3 regions of the Parabacteroides leei genome follow, and region 1 is predicted to be linked to each of the others. Evidence: riboswitches for the same ligand, from Rfam matches in the RefSeq annotation. Region 1 holds a riboswitch; each other region holds the start of a gene.
What was found. Region 1 has a riboswitch for cobalamin ahead of M1P97_RS05550 (TonB-dependent receptor). Riboswitches for the same ligand answer to the same signal wherever they lie in the genome.

Region 1 (3,286 bases):
AAAAATGTCCTTTGAGATTTTCCGAGCCGGTTATCCAGGCAAGATCGTTTTGTTCGATAGAGGTGGCATTGATATAATCTTTAATAAAAACGGTACTCTCCCATCTTCCGTCGAAAAAAGACTGATTATAAGTCAACCCGAGAATATGCTTGGTCAGCACATCATTGGTTGGCTCAAAAGTTTCGTCGACATCATCACGACGTTTATTTCCGGTACGGTTAAGCAGATAGTTCAAACTGACTGAATGATGCCGGTTGATCGCATAATCGACGCCTCCTCGAAAAATAGTCATAGGGCGGTTGTAATGACGTATGGAACGCCCACGGCCATTAAGCTCATTACGGGATGAAGGAGTAAAATCTCCGTTCCAATCATAGATACGATAAGCCGTATCGACAGTAAGCGATGCGTCCCAGGTATGGGAAAGCGATGCATTTGTATTAATTTTCTCAAACCGCTTTTGATAACGGGCTGATACATTCCATGCATCGGAATGACGCTCCGCATTACCGATCACCTTTGTCTGGATAGACCCTGTCTGTATTTCTTTATCTATTTTGGAATAAGACCCGGAAACAAAGAAAGCATCTGCCCACGCTTTATCGACAAAGCCGGCTTCCAATTGGCCCAACAAGGAAAAATAATCGTCATGGAACCGTTTACGGTTGACTTCAATATATTTACGGCTATCTTCATCCCATACCTCAACGCCTTTCATCTCATAATCGTTCTTCGAATAATTGACTCCGATAGTCGGCTTGATGATCAATCCGGTCTTCGGTTCTACGAATTGGGCATTCAGGTCAGTTCTATGCGTATGGAAAGAACCTGTACCATAAGAAACATCCAGGTAATTCTTTTTTTCCTGACTGGTAATAATATTGATAGCCCCCCCCAAAGCATCTGCTCCCAAGCTGGCAGGAACTACCCCTTTATATATTTCCACCCTGTCAATGATATTGACAGGAAGATTTGCCAGCGAGACACCGCTTCCTTTTGTATCCAAAGGCATCCCATCAATAAAGTAACGAACGGAATTTCCTGATAATCCATTGATAGACAAGTCGAAGTCTGAACCGACTCCACCCTCTTCCCGAATCTTAATACCGGTTGTACGGTTCACCATATCATTCAGATTCTTCAGAGTGTTGATCTGTGGTTTAACATCCAACGCATTGACTGCAAAAGCACTTTCTTTCACCTGTTGGGTTTTCGTTTTACCGTATACTTCAACCGAATTCAGGGTTATGGAGTTTTCTTCCATCGTGAAATTCATTGTCATATTTTTACGGATATCGACAACGGTCTTTATGGTGTTGTAACCTAACAGGGTAATTATAAGAGTGCGTTTGCCGGGGGTTACCGACAGTGAATAACGTCCCCGGTCGTCTGTATACGTTCCCGAAATCGTATTTTCTATAGCGACAGTAGCCAACGGAAGCGGTGTCCCATCCTTCTCTTTCACTTCGCCGGATAGAATCACTTTATTCTGTGCCGCCAGACTTACTGGAAACAAACAACTCAATAAAAGAAATACATGTATGAAACCTCTCATTTCACCAAATTCATTAATTGTTTTTTACATGCTTTCGATGAAAGAAACAATAGAACACATGAACAGGCAGAACCTCCGGTAAAGTAGATGAATGTTCTTTCTCATATGTTTTTAGCCTTATCTCCCGAAAGCTTTAAACTTCTTATCTTGGCAGGTCTTCTGACTTACTCCATCTTTGAGCGTCCTTCCCATTCATTGCGAACAGTGGATTGAGTCGTGCTCAAAGACTTTGGCGGAGCTTACAGCAGCGGGTCTGTTCAGGATTTACACCTGATTCCCTTTTCATCACTTTTCCGTGGAATTGGAAGCGTGACACCAAAATCGGGTACAAAGGTACACGATTATTTTGAAACAATAGTGTATTTTTTATAATTGATCAAAGATTTGTGTAAATAGAACGAACTATTCTTTACTTTTGTCTGCAGAATATAATTACATAGCAAACATAAAAAATATGAGCAATTCATTCAAGCCGGCAACTTTGTGTGTGCAAGGTGGCTGGCAACCGAAAAAGGGAGAACCGCGTGTGCTCCCTATCTATCAGAGTACTACATTCAAGTATGAAACCAGCGAACAGATGGCTAAATTGTTCGACTTGGAAGAGAGTGGTTATTTTTATACTCGTCTGCAGAATCCGACAAACGATGCCGTAGCATCCAAAATTGCTGCGTTGGAAGGTGGCGTTGCAGCCATGTTGACTTCATCGGGACAAGCTGCTAACTTCTTTGCCTGTTTCAATATTTGCGAAGCCGGCGATCATATTGTAAGTGCAACCGGTATCTATGGAGGTACATACAACTTGTTGTCCGTTACACTGAAAAAGCTGGGTATCGAATGTACTTTCATCGATCAGGATGCCAGCGAAGAAGAGATCAGTAAAGCTTTCCGCCCGAATACAAAGTTATTGTTCGGCGAAACGATCTCCAATCCGGGAGTAATGGTATTGGACATCGAAAAGTTTGCCCACATCGCCCACAAGCATGGTGTACCTTTGATTGTCGACAACACATTTGCCACACCAATCAACTGCCGTCCGTTCGAATGGGGTGCAGATATCGTAACACATTCTACTACCAAATACATGGACGGACACGCTACTGCAGTCGGTGGCTGTATCGTCGACAGCGGTAACTTCGACTGGGAAGCACATGCCGACAAATATCCGGGTCTTTGCCAGCCGGACGAATCTTATCACGGACTGACTTATACAAAGACATTCGGCAAAATGGCTTATATCACGAAAGCAACCAGCCAGCTGATGCGTGACCTGGGTTCTATCCAGTCTCCGCAGAATGCATTCCTGTTGAATTTGGGTCTGGAAACATTGCATTTACGTATGCCACAGCATTGTAAAAATGCATTAGCTGTTGCTAAATGGTTGCAGAACTGCGATAAGGTTGCTTGGGTGAACTATCCGGATCTGGAAGGGAATAAGTATTATGACCTGACAAAGAAATATCTCCCGAACGGTTCATGTGGCGTGTTGTCATTCGGTCTGAAGGGTGGACGTGATGTTTCTATCAAGTTTATGGATAGCCTGAAGCTGGCAGCTATTGTTACTCACGTAGCAGACGCCCGTACTTGTGTGCTTCACCCGGCAAGTCATACTCACCGTCAATTGACGGACGAACAGTTGAAGGAAGCCGGTATTGCTCCGGATCTGATCCGTTTCTCTGTCGGTATCGAAAGTGCGGACGATATCATTGCTGATATTGAGCAGGCTTTGAAGCA
Region 2 (3,286 bases), on a different contig from region 1:
TGAAAGCCGGAATCCCGGCAATACGTTGTACGGCGATCCCTGTCTCTGTAAGTTTGTCGTATATGTATTGTATGGATGAATAGAAACCGGCATCCCCTTCGGCAACGATGACAATCCGTTTACCTATTGCATGGTTTGCCACAGCTTCATTGTATAAACTATCGTAGGCTTTCCAGGCCTCTGTACGATCTTTATTCATAGGAAGCATAAAGCATCGTATGGCAACTTCGTTTATCTCCAAAGCACGCACGATATCAGCCGCACGTGAAAGAGAATCTCCCTGCTTATTCCGGGTAGCCGGACAATAGATTATATCTGCCTGCTGAAGTTGTTTAAACCCTTTTACAGTGATAAGTTCCGGTTCACCGGGACCTAATGAAACGAAGCTGATAGGATGTGTCATTTGCTCTTGTTTTATTCAGAGGGCAAAAGTGCTTAAAATAACGGAAGTCTCCAAATAAACTGCTGAACAATATCAGGGGTGAAGCGACATTCCCAGATAGCCCCCTATGAAATAAGGGATTAACCAGATACACCAGACAACTATACTGAAACGGTTGAAATGAGCTTTCGCTTTGAGGGACCCTTTAAGATAGGTCCATAAAGCCCATAACGCATGGACAAACATCAGGCAGATCGCTATTATTCCGGTGATGGTGTGGAGATTATCTTGTATTCCGGTCATTTGCGCAATCTGTTCCATCAGGCCGGTACCGATAGCATCGGCGAATAGTCCGGCGATAAAGAAAGCTACATGCCAGGCTTTCAGCTTCTTTTGGATGCGTTCGCCCCATACACCGATTGTATAAAATACTAATGCCGATGATATTACGCAAATAGCTGCAATTAAGAAATGAGTGTCTACCTGATTGAGTACCATAATGCTGTCATTTTCTGTAAATAACAGTTCCGTATGCGAAAGGTTCAGTTTTTCTTATTACTTTTGCGCTCGAAATCGGTTCTGTAAAACTCCTGTTCACGGAGACAGATTAAAAGGGAACCGGGTGTAAATCCCGGACAGTCCACGCTGCTGTGAAGCTTTATAAACATCCTGATAATACCTTTTGCCACTGGTCTTTGCGATCGGGAAGGCATTCGGGATGGAAGTAAGTCAGAAGACCTGCCATTTTTTGCATAACGATTGTCCTCGTGGGTTTGGACAGTTTGTGTCGGATAAAAACAAATAGAAATATGAATAACTATTTACTCGGTGGCTGCCTGTTAGCGTTAATGGCTGCATCGTGCGTATCGAAAGGAAATCAGCAGGAGAAAGAGAATGCATCGTCGCAACAAACGATTACGGCGGATAGGATGGTTCAGATCACACCTGAATATGCCGAAGGTTTTCAGTTGACCTATGCCGACGGTTATGTTCTGATGGATATACATGACCCGCAGAATGAAGAAAGCACGCACTTCCTGTTTGCGTTGGTTCCCCGTGGGATGAAGCCGGAAGGTATTCCTGCCGATTATACAGTGATCGAAACGCCTGTGCGCAGTGCCATTTGTATGACTTCCCTGCAGCTCTCCAATTTCATAAAGTTGGGAGCGGAGGATAAGGTGGTCGGTATCACGAGTACGCGCCATCTGTTTAATAAGACTATCAATGATCAGCTGAAGGAAGGAAAGACGGCGAAGATCGGGATCGAAGGTAATTTCGATAATGAGGTGATTATGAGTATTAATCCGGACCTGATCCTGATCTCTCCCTTTAAGCGTGGCGGATACGAGACGATGAAAGATATCGGTATCCCTCTGATTCCTCATCTGGGATATAAAGAAATGACACCGCTGGGACAGGCTGAATGGATTAAGTTTGTCGGTCTGTTACTCGGGATAGAGCAGGAAGCCAATGAGAAATTCTCCATTATAGAGAACCGCTACAACGAATTGAAAGAGCTGACTGCCGAAGGTAAAGTGCAGAGACGTCCTATTGTATTCAGTGGCGAAATACATGGTGGTAACTGGTATGCAGTAGGAGGAAAGAGCTTCCTTGCACAGCTTTTCAAAGATGCCGGCGCTGATTATTTTTTGAAAGACGACGATCGCTCCGGCGGTGTGACGCTCGACTTCGAGACGGTCTATAACCAGGCCGATGAAGCCGATTACTGGCGTATCGTAAACAGCTATCCGGGAACATATACTTATAAATCACTGAAAGATCAGGATCCCCGTTATGCAGACTTCCGTGCTTTCAAGGAAAAGGGAGTGATCTATTGTAATATGCGGGAGAAACCTTTTTATGAAAGCATGCCGACCGAGCCGGAAGTTGTATTGGGCGATTTATTGCATATCTTCCACCCGAATTTATTGCCGGATCACACGCCTGTCTATTATGATTTACTTAAATAAATGGGGACGATGAAGTATTCTAACACTATCCTGATGCTTTTGATCCTTGATTCAATCGTCGTGTTGCTGTTTCTGAATCTGGTGTTGGGATCTGTTTCGATTCCCTTCCATTCGGTTTGGAATATCATCTGCGGCAATGGCGACGAACCGGTCACCTGGCAGAATATTATCTGGAAATCACGCTTTCCGCAAGCTTTGACGGCATTAGTTGCGGGAGCCGGGTTAGCTCTCAGCGGGCTTCAGATGCAAACCGTATTCCGTAACCCTTTGGCGGGACCTTCTGTGTTGGGTATCAGTTCCGGTGCAAGTATGGGAGTTGCCTTCGTTGTCTTGCTGAGCGGAAGCCTGGGAGGCGTGGCGTTGAGTAAACTGGGCTTTATGGGGGAGATTGCTTTATCTATTGCGGCCATAGTCGGTTCCTTGTCTGTTATGGCACTGATCGTTTATGTCTCGCAGAAGGTTAAAGGGAATGTGACGCTATTGATTATCGGGGTGATGATCGGCTATGTAGCAAATGCGGTGATCGGTGTGTTGAAATTCTTTAGTGTGGAAGAAGATATCCGTGCTTATGTAATCTGGGGACTGGGAAGTTTCTCACGTGTCTCCGGTAATCAGATGATGCTTTTCGTGGCGATTATGGCTATCCTGATCCCTCTTTCGTTCCTATTGATAAAGACATTGAACCTGATGCTTCTCGGCGATGGGTATGCCCGCAACCTGGGACTGAATATTAAACGGGCACGCCTGCTCGTTATCACCTCTGCCGGTGTATTGACAGCTATCGTGACCGCTTACTGTGGTCCGATCGTTTTCCTGGGGCTTGCAGTTCCTCATCTTTGCCGGGCCATTTTCCAGACATCCGATCATCGCATACTGATGCCCGGTGTCTTATTTGTGGGGGCAGCCCTGGCATTGGCTTGTAACCTGATAGCCC
Region 3 (3,286 bases), on a different contig from region 1:
AAGGTTTGCATCTTCGGGACAAATCCCCGTTTCATTTCCTCACTCACTACTACCGCTCCACGGGCCATCAGGGAAGCAACTACGGGAACCACATTACGAAGCCCTGTCTTTTTCTCCAGTTCCGACACGGTCAGTTTCAGGACACCGGTAAAAGCATCCAGTACCGACTGTTCATTCGGCCTCAAAGGACCATCTGCCTCAAAGTCGGGATTATAGGTGACGGCCGTTTCACTTTCCAGCTTCAAGCCGGAAGGCAAGGCGGCTTTATAAACATCCCCCAGCTTACACATATAGTAGGATGAGATCCATTTCCAGAAACGGAGTTGCGGACGGCGCAATACGGGAGTCGCATCCAACAAGGCATAAATTTCTTTCGTTTCAAAATCCGTATCAGGCCTGCGTTCATGCACATCCATTACAATCGCCGTATAATAGCGCTTCTTACCGAAATGGACGATCACCCGGCAACCGGGAATGACGGCTGTCTCCAGATCGGAAGGAATACTATAGGTATAGCTATTCTCTAACGGAAGAGGCAATATGACATCTGCGTATTTCATTTACGAGGTCAAAAGTAACAAAAAAGGCCGGACTGTTAAAGTCCGGCCCTGCATATCTTTTCTATCTGTCATCAAAACAGAACTGCGGCTGTGATAGACCATCCACGGTTTTTAGCACCTCCCAAATCGAGTTTGTCGGCACTGTAATTGTCAGTCAATCCCAATCCGTAATTTATCCCTACCTGTAAATGGCTTATCAATTCAGCCCCTACACCGAAGTTAAGTCCTGCACTGAAATTCTTTGCTTTCATCTGTTCGCCTAAAACATTCCAGATTTTATCTCCTCCGACACGGAAACCGATATAGGGTCCGGCCGACAGATAAGCTTTAACAAGGGGAATACCGAATTTCCATTTCAAATTGACCGGTACATCGAGATAATCCGTTTTTATACTGGTATTTTCAGAGCCTTTCGCTTTCAACTCCAATCCTTTCTGAGAATAAAGGATCGCCGCATCCAGTCCGATTCCGACCAGTGGGAGTGTTGTCTCGATCATCGGACCGATCTGGAACCCTGTCACATTATCCGCCTTCAGTATATCGGAATTCAGATGAACGGACGATATGTTTACTCCCCCTTTTAATCCAAACTTCAGTTGGGACTTAGCCGGTAGGGCTATAAACATCATCAAAATAACCAAAACTAAACCTGTAACCTTCTTCATATTGCCTGTTGTTAATTAATTATGTTTACAAATAAACGCACTTTTCCTATAATAAACAAGTATTCCTATCATCCTGTTCATTCATAAAAAGGAAAGCATGCACCGGTTACGGAGCTCATCCCATAAACCGATCCATGCCTCTTTTCCTAATTATTATGGCAAAATAATTAAAAACAAAAACGTTCAGACAGCTATACGGGAAACGGGAGTAAGAATAGTGGAGACGTTAACCGACCTCCTGTTCTCTTCCGGCCTTTCCTCGAAGCCGTCGAAATAATATGCCTTGCAGGTCTTCTGACTTACTTCCGGTTTGAGCGCCTTCCCATTCAAAAAAGAACAGTGGCTTATGGTATTGCCCAATCTATAATGAAGCTTACAGCAGCGGGACTGTCCGGGATTTACACCCGATTCCCTTTTAATCCTTTCCTGCGGATACAGGTCCGGAACAATGCACGTCGCAAATATAGAGATATTTTCGTTTCGTTCTCCATCGGTTGATGAAAAATATTAATTATTATGTTTCCGATATTCATCAACGGCAGCCTTTACCGAGCCATACATCAGAAGGAGCCGCTGCGATTGGCCATAACTCAGCCCCAGTTCCTCTGCCACCATCCGCGTCCCCCGGTCGACCAGTTTCTGATTGGTCAATTGCATATTTACCATCCGGTTGCCTTTTACACGGCCCAACCGGATCATCACAGATGTTGAAATCATATTCAGAATCATCTTTTGCCCCGTACCGGACTTCATACGGGAACTGCCGGTTACAAATTCCGGACCGACAATCATTTCGATCGCCACATCGGCCTGAGCGGCCATGGGGGAATCCGGATTACTGGAGATAGAGGCCGTCAGTATCCCCTGCTCACGGGCTTTACGCAAAGCTCCAATCACATAAGGGGTCGTACCGGATGCAGCAATACCGATCACCGTATCTTTGGTTGTGACCTGATGCTCCTGCAATTCCTCCCAACCACGCTCCATATCATCTTCCGCATTCTCTACCGGATTGCGAAGAGCCGTATCGCCACCGGCAATCAGACCGATCACCAAAGTGGGGGGCATTCCGAAAGTTGGAGGTATTTCAGAAGCATCGAGCACTCCCAACCGACCGCTTGTTCCGGCCCCCAGATAAAAGATACGCCCTCCCTGTTTCATCCGGGGAACGATCTGATCTACCAGTTTCTCTATCTGGGGGATTGTTTTTTGCACTGCCAATGCGACCTTCCGGTCTTCTGTGTTTATATCTTCCAACAACTCCCGGACAGATTTATGTTCCAGGTCATTATATAATGAATCTTGTTCTGTTATTTTAGTAAATGACATAATTAAATATAAGTTTACTTACCATGATACGCAATCAATCCCTCCATCGGACTTTGCGCAACCGTTCCGAGACGGAGACCCAGATCGAAAGCAATATCTTTCAGTATTTCCTGATAATACCATGCAACTGAACCGACCAGGTGGACAGGTAATTCAAAACAATCATACTGCTTCACGTTCCGGGTAAAAAATGCCAGAAAGCTACGGGTGACCAGTTCCCAAATGGCAGGTTCATCCAAATGCTCCCGTATAAAAGGGGAAAGGCCGGCCAGAAAACGGTTGGGGAAAGGTTGCCGGTAAACCTTGTCCATAATCGATGCCGGAGTCAAGCCATATTGTGTAAGAAACTGCTCTTTCAGAGCCGGAGGCAGCAGGTCTTTCAATACATCCCCGATCAATAGTTTACCCAATACGGCACCGCTTCCTTCATCTCCCAGAATAAATCCCAGGGGAGAAACATTCTTTATAATCTCTTTGCCATCGTAATAACAGGAATTCGAACCGGTTCCCAGAATACAAGCTATCCCCGGCTCATCGCCACATAAAGCACGGGCAGCAGCCAAGAGATCACTCCCTACCTCAACAGGAACAGACAGATACCGGTTGACAGACCGCCGTATCATTTCATTCTTTTCAGGGAAAGCGCAGCCTGCCCCGTAAAAATATACGGCGGAAGGTATAAGGTCTTTTAATGCAGGCAGTAATCCGGTTTCAATCTCCTTCCCTATCTCC

Region 2: another riboswitch for cobalamin. It lies ahead of M1P97_RS06125 (ABC transporter substrate-binding protein); the one in region 1 lies ahead of M1P97_RS05550 (TonB-dependent receptor).
Region 3: another riboswitch for cobalamin. It lies ahead of M1P97_RS17355 (porin family protein); the one in region 1 lies ahead of M1P97_RS05550 (TonB-dependent receptor).

What each region holds. Positions count from the first base shown of each region.
Region 1 is NZ_JAMBQG010000002.1:464,285-467,570, reverse strand. Features, by position in the region: gene M1P97_RS05550 (TonB-dependent receptor) at 1-1,555, opposite strand, end outside; cobalamin riboswitch at 1,688-1,890, opposite strand; gene M1P97_RS05545 (O-acetylhomoserine aminocarboxypropyltransferase/cysteine synthase family protein) at 2,010-3,286, shown strand, end outside.
Region 2 is NZ_JAMBQG010000003.1:108,691-111,976, reverse strand. Features, by position in the region: gene M1P97_RS06135 (precorrin-2 C(20)-methyltransferase) at 1-403, opposite strand, end outside; gene M1P97_RS06130 (HsmA family protein) at 476-880, opposite strand; cobalamin riboswitch at 939-1,142, shown strand; gene M1P97_RS06125 (ABC transporter substrate-binding protein) at 1,192-2,352, shown strand; gene M1P97_RS06120 (iron ABC transporter permease) at 2,362-3,286, shown strand, end outside.
Region 3 is NZ_JAMBQG010000012.1:188,513-191,798, forward strand. Features, by position in the region: gene priA (replication restart helicase PriA) at 1-560, opposite strand, end outside; gene M1P97_RS17355 (porin family protein) at 632-1,225, opposite strand; cobalamin riboswitch at 1,493-1,691, opposite strand; gene murQ (N-acetylmuramic acid 6-phosphate etherase) at 1,733-2,554, opposite strand; gene M1P97_RS17365 (ATPase) at 2,569-3,286, opposite strand, start outside.